DNA from 3 places in the Streptomyces sp. NPDC056987 genome. Region 2 is predicted to be linked to each of the others. Evidence: predicted binding sites of a transcription regulator. Region 2 holds the regulator's gene; each other region holds the start of a gene.
The links. Region 2 encodes HrcA, which represses chaperone genes, less so after heat shock. Its sites were predicted from a motif close to TTNGCACTCNGNNNNNCNGAGTGCNAA; they were not measured.
Positions count from the first base shown of each region.

Region 1 (4,095 bases), on a different contig from region 2:
GACGACTCCGGCAACCCGACGCACTCCTTCAAGGACCGCGTCGTCGCCATCGCCGTCGAGGCCGCGCGCGCCTTCGGCTTCACCACCCTCTCCTGCTCCTCCACCGGCAACCTCGCGGGCGCCGTCGGCGCCGCGGCGGCCCGCGCCGGTTTCCGCTCCTGCGTCTTCATCCCGCACGACCTGGAGCAGGGCAAGGTCGTCATGGCCGCGGTGTACGGCGGCGACCTGGTCGGCATCAAGGGCAACTACGACGACGTCAACCGCTTCTGTTCCGAGCTCATCGGGGACCCGCTGGGCGAGGGCTGGGGCTTCGTCAACGTCAACCTGCGGCCGTACTACGGAGAGGGCTCCAAGACCCTCGCGTACGAGATCTGCGAGCAGCTCGGCTGGCGGCTGCCGGACCAGATCGTCATCCCGATCGCCTCCGGATCGCAGCTCACGAAGATCGACAAGGGACTCCAGGAGCTGATCAGGCTGGGGCTCGTCGAGGACCGCCCCTACAAGATCTTCGGCGCCCAGGCCGAGGGCTGCTCGCCGGTCTCCACCGCCTTCAAGGCCGGGCACGACGTCGTACGGCCGCAGAAGCCGGACACCATCGCCAAGTCCCTGGCGATCGGCAACCCGGCGGACGGCCCGTACGTCCTGGACATCGCCCGGCGCACCGGCGGCGCGGTGGAGGACGTGAACGACGGGCAGATCGTCGACGCGATCAAGCTGCTGGCGCGCACCGAGGGCATCTTCGCCGAGACCGCGGGCGGCGTGACCGTCGGCGTGACGAAGAAGCTCATCGAGGCCGGCGTCCTCGACCCGGCCCTCACCACGGTCGTCCTCAACACCGGTGACGGGCTCAAGACGCTGGACGCCGTGGCGCCGACCACGGGTCCGACGGCGACGATCCGCCCGAGCCTCGACGCGTTCCGCGAAGCCGGTCTTGCCGCGAGCTGATCACGCCGCCAAGCTGACCCCGCTGACGAACCGGGTGATCCTCCGTCAGGCCGATCACCCACTCCGACTCCGACTTCGCAGAAAGGTCCCATCATGAGCGTCAAGGTCCGTATCCCCACCATCCTCCGCACCTACACCGCCGGCCAGGCCGAAGTCCCCGCGGAGGGGGCGAACCTCTCCGAGGTCATCCAGTCCCTGGAGACGAGCCACCCGGGCATCGCCGCGCGCGTCCTGGACGACGACGGCAAGCTGCGCCGCTTCGTGAACGTGTACGTGAACGACGACGACGTCCGCTTCGAGCAGGGCCTGGAGACCGCCACCCCGGCGGGCGCGGGCATCTCCATCATCCCGGCGGTCGCCGGAGGCTGACGCCGCCGCGCTCCGTAAGGGAAACGGTCCTCTCCGCGACAGAAGCGGAGGGGACCGTTCTACATGGTTGAGCACGGTAGAGTAAGGGAACGCCCCGCCGTCGCCCGCTCCCAACGCGAGCGAGAACGCGACAACATGAGGGCAAAGTCCTGGCGCCGTATGTGGTGTACGTACCCTTTGCCCGGCCCGACTTGCCCCGGAACGCAGTGGATTCAGCACTATGCGTGTTCGGCCATGCCCAGATTTCTCGTCCGATTGACCTGTTGCAGAGGGCAGTTGGGCAGATACATTCAGCCGCGGTCGACGCGTTCCGGCGCGAAGTGTGGCCCCGTCCAAGGGCCAGTAATAGGGGAGTTGGCATGGCTCAGGGCACCGTCAAGTGGTTCAACGCGGAGAAGGGCTACGGCTTCATCGCGGTCGACGGTGGTGCGGATGTATTCGTCCACTACAGCGCGATCCAGATGGACGGTTACCGCACCCTTGAAGAAGGTCAGCGAGTGGAGTTCGAGATCTCGCAGGGCCAGAAGGGTCCGCAGGCGGACATGGTCAAGCTCGCCGTCTGATCCCGGCGCGATCGGCCACCGACGCACTCACGTACGCGGTCAGTACGCACTCTGCACCCACTCACGCATGAGGGGCCCGCATCCCGCACCGGGATACGGGCCCCTCACGCGTGTCCCCTCGGCTCCGGGGGCGAAGTCCTCAGGCGCTTGCGCCCACCCGCCGACCGGCCGCCACCCCTCGACGACCCCTGTAGGCGCTTGCACTCTCATGGGTCGAGTGCTAATTATTGGCGTTAGCACTCTGCGAGTGAGAGTGACAACTTAAGGACCGGGTCGGTGAGGCCCGAAGAGTCGTTGGGGCAAGGAACCAGCGGCTCTCAGGCCGTCCGTCGCGGGCGCCAGCGCGGTCCGGAGCAATCCTTCCCCAAGCTCTCAACTGCGTTCGAGCAGGGGAGACCCCATCCGTCCGGGAGGACCACTTCACATGGCCAAGATCATCGCGTTCGACGAGGAGGCACGGCGCGGTCTCGAGCGCGGGATGAACCAGCTCGCCGACGCCGTCAAGGTCACCCTTGGTCCCAAGGGCCGCAACGTCGTCCTCGAGAAGAAGTGGGGCGCCCCCACGATCACCAACGATGGTGTTTCCATCGCCAAGGAGATCGAGCTCGAGGACCCGTACGAGAAGATCGGCGCCGAGCTGGTCAAGGAAGTCGCCAAGAAGACGGACGACGTCGCCGGTGACGGTACGACCACCGCGACCGTCCTCGCCCAGGCGCTCGTCCGCGAGGGCCTGCGCAACGTGGCGGCCGGCGCCAACCCGATGGCCCTCAAGCGCGGCATCGAGAAGGCCGTCGAGGCCGTCTCCGGCGCCCTGCTGGAGCAGGCCAAGGACGTGGAGACCAAGGAGCAGATCGCTTCGACGGCCTCCATCTCCGCCGCCGACACGCAGATCGGCGAGCTCATCGCCGAGGCGATGGACAAGGTCGGCAAGGAAGGCGTCATCACCGTCGAGGAGTCGCAGACCTTCGGTCTGGAGCTTGAGCTCACCGAGGGCATGCGCTTCGACAAGGGCTACATCTCGGCGTACTTCGCCACGGACATGGAGCGTATGGAGGCGTCGCTCGACGACCCGTACATCCTGATCGCCAACTCCAAGATCGGCAGCGTGAAGGACCTCCTTCCCCTGCTGGAGAAGGTCATCCAGTCCGGCAAGCCGCTGCTGATCATCGCCGAGGACGTCGAGGGCGAGGCCCTGTCGACCCTGGTCGTCAACAAGCTCAAGGGCACCTTCAAGTCCGTCGCCGTCAAGGCCCCGGGCTTCGGTGACCGCCGCAAGGCGATGCTGAACGACATCGCCATCCTCACCGGCGGCACGGTCATCTCCGAGGAGGTCGGCCTCAAGCTGGAGAACGCCGGTCTCGACCTGCTCGGCCGCGCCCGCAACGTCGTCATCACCAAGGACGAGACGACCATCGTCGACGGTGGCGGCGACAGCGACCAGGTCGCGGGCCGCGTCAGCCAGATCCGCGCCGAGATCGAGAACAGCGACTCGGACTACGACCGCGAGAAGCTCCAGGAGCGCCTCGCGAAGCTGGCCGGCGGCGTGGCCGTCATCAAGGCCGGCGCCGCGACCGAGGTCGAGCTCAAGGAGCGCAAGCACCGCATCGAGGACGCGGTGCGCAACGCCAAGGCCGCCGTCGAGGAGGGCATCGTCGCCGGTGGTGGCGTGGCTCTGCTCCAGGCTTCCTCGGTCTTCGAGAAGCTTGAGCTCTCGGGCGACGAGGCGACCGGCGCGCAGGCCGTCAAGCTCGCGCTGGAGGCTCCGCTCAAGCAGATCGCCGTCAACGGTGGTCTTGAGGGCGGCGTCGTCGTGGAGAAGGTCCGTAACCTGACGGTCGGTCACGGCCTGAACGCCGCGACCGGCGAGTACGTCGACATGATCGCCGAGGGCATCATCGACCCGGCGAAGGTCACGCGCTCCGCGCTCCAGAACGCGGCGTCCATCGCCGCGCTGTTCCTCACCACCGAGGCCGTCATCGCCGACAAGCCGGAGAAGGCCGGCGCGGCCCCGGCCGGCGGCGGCATGCCGGGCGGTGACATGGACTTCTGATCCACCCGAGGCCGCCCGGACGCCCGCCGCGTCCGGGGCCGGCCGACCGGTTGATCGACCGTCCTGACCGAGGGCGGCACCTCTTGGACCCGAACGGGCCGAAGGGGTGCCGCCCTCGGGCTTTTCCGCCCCCGGGTTCTTCTTTCGCGTCAGCTCACGGCGTCAGCT
Region 1 is NZ_JBHURV010000002.1:388,044-392,138, reverse strand. It holds gene thrC (threonine synthase) at 1-945, shown strand, start outside; gene ACFTZC_RS04065 (MoaD/ThiS family protein) at 1,039-1,314, shown strand; gene ACFTZC_RS04060 (cold-shock protein) at 1,674-1,877, shown strand; gene groL (chaperonin GroEL) at 2,302-3,927, shown strand; gene ACFTZC_RS04050 (carboxymuconolactone decarboxylase family protein) at 4,090-4,095, opposite strand, start outside.
Region 1: a site for HrcA is predicted at 2,111-2,137, ahead of groL (chaperonin GroEL). Genes of this name have one in related genera too.

Region 2 (4,095 bases):
AGCGCGTCCTGCTGGAGCTGCGCCTGGCCGACGGCTGCCCCCTGTCCCTCCTCCGCCCGGCCGGTCTGACCGCCGCCACCCGCGCCCTGTCCGAAGGACTGCTCGCGCGGGAGCCGTACGAGACGGGTCGCGCGGTGCTGACGCTGAAGGGCCGCCTCTTGGCGGACGCCGTCGTCAGGGACCTGGTGGACTGATCACCCGCCAGGGTGAACCGCGGCGGATCGCGGGCGCGGCCGCTCAGGCCGCGCCGCCGACCGCGCGCCCGCTCAGGCCGAGCCGCCGACCGTGACGAAGTCGATCAGCTCCTCCACCCGGCCCAGCAGCGCCGGCTCCAGGTCCCGGTAGGAGTGCACGCGGGACAGGATCGCCTGCCACGCCGCCCCCGTGTTCGCGGGCCAGCCCAGCGCCTCGCACACGCCCGTCTTCCAGTCCTCGCCCCGCGGCACCTTCGGCCAGGCCCGGATGCCCACCGAGGACGGCTTCACCGCCTCCCAGACGTCGATGTACGGGTGGCCCAGCACCAAGACGTCCGCGACGTCCGCGCCGCCCGCCGCCGCCGCGATACGGGACTCCTTCGAGCCGGGCACAAGATGGTCGACCAGCACGCCGAGCCGCGCGTCCGGCGCCGGGCCGAACTCCGCCACCACCGCCGGGAGATCGTCGATACCGCCCAGGTACTCCACGACCACGCCCTCGATGCGCAGATCGTCGCCCCAGACCTTCTCCACCAGCTCCGCGTCGTGCCGCCCCTCCACATAGATCCGGCCCGCCCTGGCCACCCGCGCGCGGGCGCCCGGCACCGCGACCGAGCCCGAGGCCGTACGGGCCGGGGCGGCCGGCCGCGCGGCGCCCCCGCCCGGGCCGCCCGGCCGGGGGCGGACCAGCGTGACCGGCCGGCCCTCCAGCAGGAAGCCGCGCGCCACCATCGGGAAGACCCGGTGCTTGCCGAACCGGTCCTCCAGCGTGACCGTCGGCCCCTCGGCGGTCTTCTCGCAGCGGATCACCGCGCCGCAGAAGCCCGTCGTCACCTCCTCGACCACCAGATCGGGTTCGGCGGGGACCTCCGGCGCGGGCGTGGACTTCTTCCACGGGGGCGTCAGATCGGGGCTGTAGCTGCGCATGCGCACGACGATATGCGGGGGTCGCCCGCCGGGCTACGCGGGCGGCCCCGGCCCGCCGAACCGCGCCGCCAGCGTGTCCCGTTGCGCGCGTACGAACGCCGCGTCCACCACCGCACCGTGCCCCGGTACGTACACCGCCCCGTCCCCGCCGCCCAGCGCCAGCAGCCGGTCCAGGGCGGCGGGCCAGCGCGCCGGGACCGCGTCGGGGCCCGCCTGGGGCTCGCCCGACTCCTCCACCAGGTCCCCGCAGAAGACCACCGCCGGGGCGCCGGGAGGCTCCCCGCCCGCCCCCGGCACCAGCAGCGCCAGGTCGTGCGCGGTGTGCCCCGGGCCGACGTTCGCCAGCAGCACCCGCCGCCCGCCGCCCAGGTCCAGCGTCAGCTCCCCGCACACCGCGTGCCCCGGCCGTACCAGCAGGTCCACCGCCTCGGCCGCCTCCGCCTCCGCGACACCCTCCCGTACCGCCTCCTCGTAAAGGCTCCCGGCGGGGCCGCCCGCGCCGCCCCCGGACAGCAGCTCCGCCGCCCCCACCGCCCCGTAGACCGCCACCCCCGAGAACGCCGCCGCCCCGAGCACATGATCGAAATGCGGATGGCTGAATGCGACATGCGTCACGCGCCGGCCGCCGAGCAGCGCCCGCGTCTGCGCCCGGAGTTCGGCGCCCTCCCGCAGCGTCGACCCCGTGTCGTAGAGCAGCGCGCCCCGCTCCCCGGCCACCAGACCGACGGTCGCGTCCCACCCCGGAAGGCGTCTGCGGCCCACTCCGGGGGCCAGCCGCTCCCACCCGTACTCTTCCCAACGGACGTCCATACCGGGACGCTACGGGAGAGCACTGACATCCGGCGCCGCGATCCGCGGGGATCCGCCGGGTAGCCTGGTCGGCCGCTCTTGCTCGGGGTACGCCTTACGGCCGTACACTGAACCGGGAGCGCTGGCACTCCGCAGGAACGAGTGCCAATGAGCGCCGCGGCGGGCGAAGGACGACGGACGACATCGGGAGGTGTGCGCCATGCTCAGCGAACGCAGACTTGAGGTGTTGCGCGCGATCGTCCAGGACTACGTCGGCACCGAGGAGCCCGTCGGCTCCAAGGCACTCACCGAGCGGCACAAACTGGGTGTCTCCCCGGCGACCGTGCGCAACGACATGGCGGTGCTGGAGGACGAGGGCTTCATCGCCCAGCCGCACACCAGCGCCGGGCGCATCCCGACCGACAAGGGCTACCGCCTCTTCGTCGACCGGCTGGCCGGGGTCAAGCCCCTGTCCCTGCCGGAGCGCCGCGCCATCCAGAACCTGCTGGACGGCGCCGTGGACCTCGACGACGTCGTGGGCCGTACGGTGCGGCTGCTCGCGCAGCTCACCCGGCAGGTGGCCGTCGTCCAGTACCCCTCGCTGACCCGTTCGACGGTGCGGCACGTGGAGCTGCTGGCGCTCGCGCCCGCCCGGCTGATGCTCGTCCTGATCACCGACACCGGACGGGTCGAGCAGCGCCTGGTCGACTGCCCCGCGCCGTTCGGCGAGACCTCTCTCGCCGACCTGCGGGCCCGGCTCAACAGCCGGATCGTCGGACGCCGCTTCACGGACGTCCCGCAGCTCGTGCAGGACCTGCCCGACTCCTTCGAGCAGGAGGACCGGGGGACCGTGTCGGCGGTCCTCGCGACCCTGCTGGAAACCCTGGTCGAGGAGACGGAGGAGCGGCTGATGATCGGCGGAACCGCCAACATCACCCGCTTCGGACACGACTTTCCCCTGACCATCCGGCCGGTGCTGGAGGCGCTGGAGGAGCATGTGGTGCTCCTCAAGCTGCTCGGCGAGGCCGCGGACCCCGGCATGACCGTACGTATCGGGCACGAGAACGCCCATGAGGGCCTCAACTCCACGTCCGTCGTCGCGGTCGGCTACGGTTCGGGCGACGAGGCAGTCGCCAAACTCGGCGTGGTCGGACCGACCCGCATGGACTACCCCGGAACGATGGGAGCGGTACGCGCAGTGGCACGTTACGTCGGACAGATCCTGGCGGAGTCGTAAGTGGCCACGGACTACTACGCCGTACTCGGCGTACGCCGCGACGCATCTCAGGACGAGATCAAGAAGGCATTCCGCAGACTCGCGCGCGAGCTGCATCCGGATGTCAATCCCGATCCGAAGACGCAAGAGCGCTTCAAGGAGATCAACGCCGCGTACGAGGTGTTGTCGGACCCGCAGAAGAAGCAGGTCTACGACCTCGGCGGCGACCCGCTGTCCTCCAACGGGGGCGGCGGCGCGGGAGGGTTCGGGGCCGGCGGCTTCGGCAACTTCTCGGACATCATGGACGCGTTCTTCGGTACGGCGTCGCAGCGCGGCCCGCGCTCGCGGACGCGGCGCGGCCAGGACGCGATGATCCGGCTGGAGATCGACCTCAACGAGGCGGCCTTCGGCACGACCAAGGACATCCAGGTCGACACGGCGATCGTCTGCACGACCTGCTCGGGCGAGGGCGCCGCGCCCGGCACCTCCGCCCAGACCTGCGACATGTGCCGCGGCCGAGGCGAGGTCTCGCAGGTCACCCGCTCCTTCCTGGGCCAGGTCATGACCTCGCGGCCCTGCCCGCAGTGCCAGGGCTTCGGTACGGTCGTGCCGACGCCCTGCCCCGAGTGCGCGGGTGACGGCCGGATCCGCTCCCGCCGTACGCTCACGGTCAAGATCCCCGCGGGCGTCGACAACGGCACCCGGATCCAGCTCGCGGGCGAGGGCGAGGTCGGCCCGGGCGGCGGCCCCGCCGGTGACCTGTACGTGGAGATCCACGAGGTCCCGCACGCGACGTTCCAGCGGCGCGGCGACGATCTGCACTGCACGGTGACGATCCCGATGACGGCGGCGGCGCTGGGCACGAAGTGCCCGCTGGAGACGCTGGACGGCGTGGAGGAGATCGACGTACGGCCCGGCACGCAGTCCGGCCAGTCGATCCCGCTGCACGGCCGCGGCATCACGCACCTC
Region 2 is NZ_JBHURV010000009.1:9,291-13,385, forward strand. It holds gene hemW (radical SAM family heme chaperone HemW) at 1-194, shown strand, start outside; gene ACFTZC_RS12800 (DUF3097 domain-containing protein) at 267-1,121, opposite strand; gene ACFTZC_RS12805 (MBL fold metallo-hydrolase) at 1,155-1,931, opposite strand; gene hrcA (heat-inducible transcriptional repressor HrcA) at 2,131-3,147, shown strand; gene dnaJ (molecular chaperone DnaJ) at 3,148-4,095, shown strand, end outside.

Region 3 (4,095 bases), on a different contig from region 2:
CGGACAACATCCCGGGGTGGATGTGGCTGGACGCGGACAAGCTGGTGGCGGCCGCGCTGGCGGATCTGGCGCGTGGGAAGACCGTGTCCGTACCGGATCCGCGCTACAAGGCGCTGATGGGCGCGGCGAAGCTGGCCCCGCGCGGGCTGCTCGGCGGGATCACGTCGAAGGCGGGGCGCAAGTACGGTCCGCAGTGACATGGCACCACGGCGACAGCCGGGCCCGGCACCCCTCCAGGGGGTACCGGGCCCGGCTGCTTGTCACCTCGGGTCCGTTCTCACCGCGGCCCGCGCCCGGGGAATCCCCGCGACGGGCGACCGCCTCCGCGGAAGCGGCGGCGGTCAGGCCGCGGAGGACGTCAGTGGCTGTGGCCGTGGCCGCCGTGGCCCGCCTCGGCCTCTTCCTCGGCCGGCTTCTCGACGACCAGGGTCTCGGTCGTGAGCAGCAGCGCGGCGATGGACGCGGCGTTCTCCAGGGCGGAGCGCGTGACCTTGACCGGGTCGATGACGCCGGCCTTCACCAGGTCGACGTACTCGCCGGTGGAGGCGTTGAAGCCGTGGCCCTTGTCCAGGTCCGCCACCTTCGAGGTGATGACGTAGCCCTCAAGGCCGGCGTTCTCGGCGATCCAGCGCAGCGGCTCGACGACGGCGCGGCGGACGACCGCGACACCGGTGGCCTCGTCGCCCTCCTTGCCGAGGTTGCCCTCCAGCACCTTGGCGGCGTGCACCAGAGCGGAGCCACCACCGGAGACGATGCCCTCCTCGACCGCGGCGCGGGTCGCGGAGATGGCGTCCTCCAGACGGTGCTTCTTCTCCTTCAGCTCCACCTCGGTGGCAGCGCCGACGCGGATCACGCACACGCCGCCGGCCAGCTTCGCGAGGCGCTCCTGGAGCTTCTCGCGGTCCCAGTCGGAGTCCGTGGTCTCGATCTCGGCCTTGATCTGGTTGACGCGGCCGGTGATCTCGTCGGCGGCACCCGCACCGTCGACGATGGTCGTGTCGTCCTTGGTGACGGTGACGCGGCGGGCGGAGCCCAGCACGTCCAGGCCGGCCTGGTCGAGCTTGAGGCCGACCTCCTCGGCGATGACGGTCGCACCGGTGAGGGTGGCGATGTCGCCGAGCATGGCCTTGCGGCGGTCACCGAAGCCGGGGGCCTTGACCGCGACGGCGTTGAACGTGCCGCGAATCTTGTTGACGACGAGAGTGGAGAGCGCCTCGCCCTCGACATCCTCGGCGATGATCAGCAGCGGCTTGGAGCTGCCGCCCTGGATGACCTTCTCCAGCAGCGGGAGCAGGTCCTGGATCGAACCGATCTTGCCCTGGTGGATCAGGATGTACGGGTCGTCGAGGACGGCCTCCATACGCTCCTGGTCGGTCACCATGTACGGGGACAGGTAGCCCTTGTCGAAGGCCATGCCCTCGGTGAAGTCCAGCTCCAGACCGAAGGTGTTGGACTCCTCGACGGTGATGACACCGTCCTTGCCGACCTTGTCCATCGCCTCGGCGATGAGCTCGCCGACCTGCTCGTCCTGCGCGGAGAGCGCGGCGACGGCGGCGATGTCGGACTTGTCGTCGATCGGGCGGGCGGTCGCGAGCAGCTCGTCGGAGACGGCCTTGACCGCGGCGTCGATGCCCTTCTTCAGGGAGGCCGGGGAAGCGCCCGCGGCGACGTTGCGCAGACCCTCGCGGACCAGCGCCTGCGCCAGCACGGTGGCGGTGGTGGTGCCGTCACCCGCGATGTCGTTGGTCTTGGTCGCCACCTCCTTCACGAGCTGGGCGCCGAGGTTCTCGTACGGGTCGTCGAGCTCGACCTCGCGGGCGATCGTGACGCCGTCGTTGGTGATGGTGGGGGCGCCGAACTTCTTGTCGATGACGACGTTGCGGCCCTTGGGGCCGATCGTCACCTTCACCGTGTCGGCAAGCTTGTTGACGCCGCGCTCAAGGGCGCGACGGGCGTCCTCGTCGAACTTCAGGATCTTCGCCATGGGAGCTTCTCTGTCCTCTCAAATGAGCTGCGCCCCTGTCCACCCGGCATTCGCAGGGGGGCCAGGGGCGCAGCTCAAAAGCAAAAGTAAATCTTCGGTGAGTTACTTCTCGATGATCGCGAGCACGTCGCGAGCCGAGAGGACGAGGTACTCCTCGCCGCTGTACTTCACCTCGGTGCCGCCGTACTTGCTGTACAGAACGACATCGCCGACGGAAACGTCGAGCGGGAGCCGCTCGCCGTTCTCGAAACGGCCCGGGCCCACGGCCAGGACGACGCCCTCCTGGGGCTTCTCCTTGGCGGTGTCCGGGATAACCAGGCCAGAGGCCGTGGTCTGCTCGGCGTCGAGCGGCTGGACCACAATGCGGTCCTCGAGCGGCTTGATGGCAACCTTGGTGCTGGCGGTCGTCACGATCCGACCTCCCCCTTCGGAGATCTCACGGGGTTAACTGTCTGAGGGTGGCGACCAGATGGACCCGTCGTCGCGGGTGCCGGATCCGTCAGTCGCGCTTTGGCACTCTCCAGTGGGGAGTGCCAGGCCTGAGACTATGACCGCGATTAGCACTCGGTCAAGCGGAGTGCCAATACGGATGGTCGCGGCGTGAACTCCCGAGAGGGAAACGCGAGCGGAGAGGGCATGGTTCCGGACGCGAGTTCGGGCACGGTCAGGGCGTGTCGGGCGTGTCGGGTGCGTCGGCTGCGCCGGGGGCGCGCGGTGCGCGGGTCGGTGTGCCGGGTACGCCACCGGCCGCCCCACGGGCCGGGCGCGCCGGCCCCCGGCACGTCGCGGTCCGCTTCCCCGTCCGCTTTCCCGTCCACTTCCCCGTCCGCCCCGGCGGCGCGGACCGCCCGCAGCTCCGGCGTACGACGACGGCCCGCGAGACGGGCTCCGGAACCGCCACCCGCGGAATACCGGGGACACCGGTGATTCCAGGGACACCGGAGAATCCAGGGGCGCCGGCGACACCAGGGACCCCGGGGCCCCGCGAGACTCCCGCGATCGACGGGGCCTGCCACGCCCGCGGGCCGACCCGCTGCGCCGCCTTGCGCCCGAGCCGTTCGATGGGGTCCACCGACTGCGCGCAGCCGGCGGTGAGGAGCGCACCGGCCGCCAGCACTCCGGCCAGCAGCCGGTGCCCGGGGCTCATACGTAGTCTTCCAGCCTGGCCACGGCGTACCCCTTGTCCGTGATCACCTTCATCACGTGCCGGATCATGTCGGGCATGGTGCCCTTCCAGTCCTCGCGGCCGCGGAAGTGGGTGAGGACGATGTCGCCGGGGTGCAGGTCCCGGTCCCACTCGCGCCACTCCATGTGGTCGGGGTACGCCTCGGCCGTCCACAGCGGCACGGCCCGCACCCCGCAGGTCTTGGCGGCGCGCAGCGTGTCGTGGTTGTAGTTGCCGTACGGCGGCCGGAAGAGCGTGGGGCGTTTCCCGTACCGCTTGCCCAGCTTGTCCTGCTGATCGCAGATCTCCGTGCGCTGCTCCTCGTAGGAGAGCCCGGGCAGGTAGGGGTGGTTGAGCGTGTGGTTCTGGATGGTGACCCCGCGGTCCTGCATCTGCTGGAAGTAGCCGTAGTTGTCGTTGATGACGTAGTCGCTGAGGAAGGCGGTGTACGGGATCTTCAGCTCGGTCATCATCCGCAGCAGCTCGGGGTCCTTCTCCGAACCGTCGTCCATCGTCAGGAAGACGACCCGGTCCTTGACCGGAACGGTGGTGAAGACGGGCGGCAGGTTCTCGCCCTCCGCCTCTTCCTCGATCTCGAAGCCCTTGCGGTTGGTGATCTCCGGCTTGACGGCGGGCGCGGGGGGCGCGGCCAGGGGCGTACCGGCGAGTCCCCACTTCTTCGCCGCGATGGCGCGCGCGGCCTGTGTACGGCGCGTCTGCTCGGCGTACGAGAGCGTCCCCGCACCGCCCTCCTGCTGCCCGCCGGGCGCGCCGGAGGCCGCCCGGCCGCGCTCGCCCTGCTCACCGTATTCGCCCTGCCCACCATGCTCGCGGTGCTCGCCGTGTTCACCGGGCCGGTCGTGCCCGGCGGAGGCGGAGTGCCCCGGGTCACCGGTCCCGGCGGCGCAACCCGAGCCGACCGCGGCGACGAGCAGCGTCGCCAGGG
Region 3 is NZ_JBHURV010000008.1:114,992-119,086, reverse strand. It holds gene ACFTZC_RS12200 (SDR family oxidoreductase) at 1-197, shown strand, start outside; gene groL (chaperonin GroEL) at 359-1,984, opposite strand; gene groES (co-chaperone GroES) at 2,087-2,395, opposite strand; gene ACFTZC_RS12185 (hypothetical protein) at 2,649-3,131, opposite strand; gene ACFTZC_RS12180 (polysaccharide deacetylase family protein) at 3,128-4,095, opposite strand, start outside.
Region 3: a site for HrcA is predicted at 2,542-2,568, ahead of groES (co-chaperone GroES). Genes of this name have one in related genera too.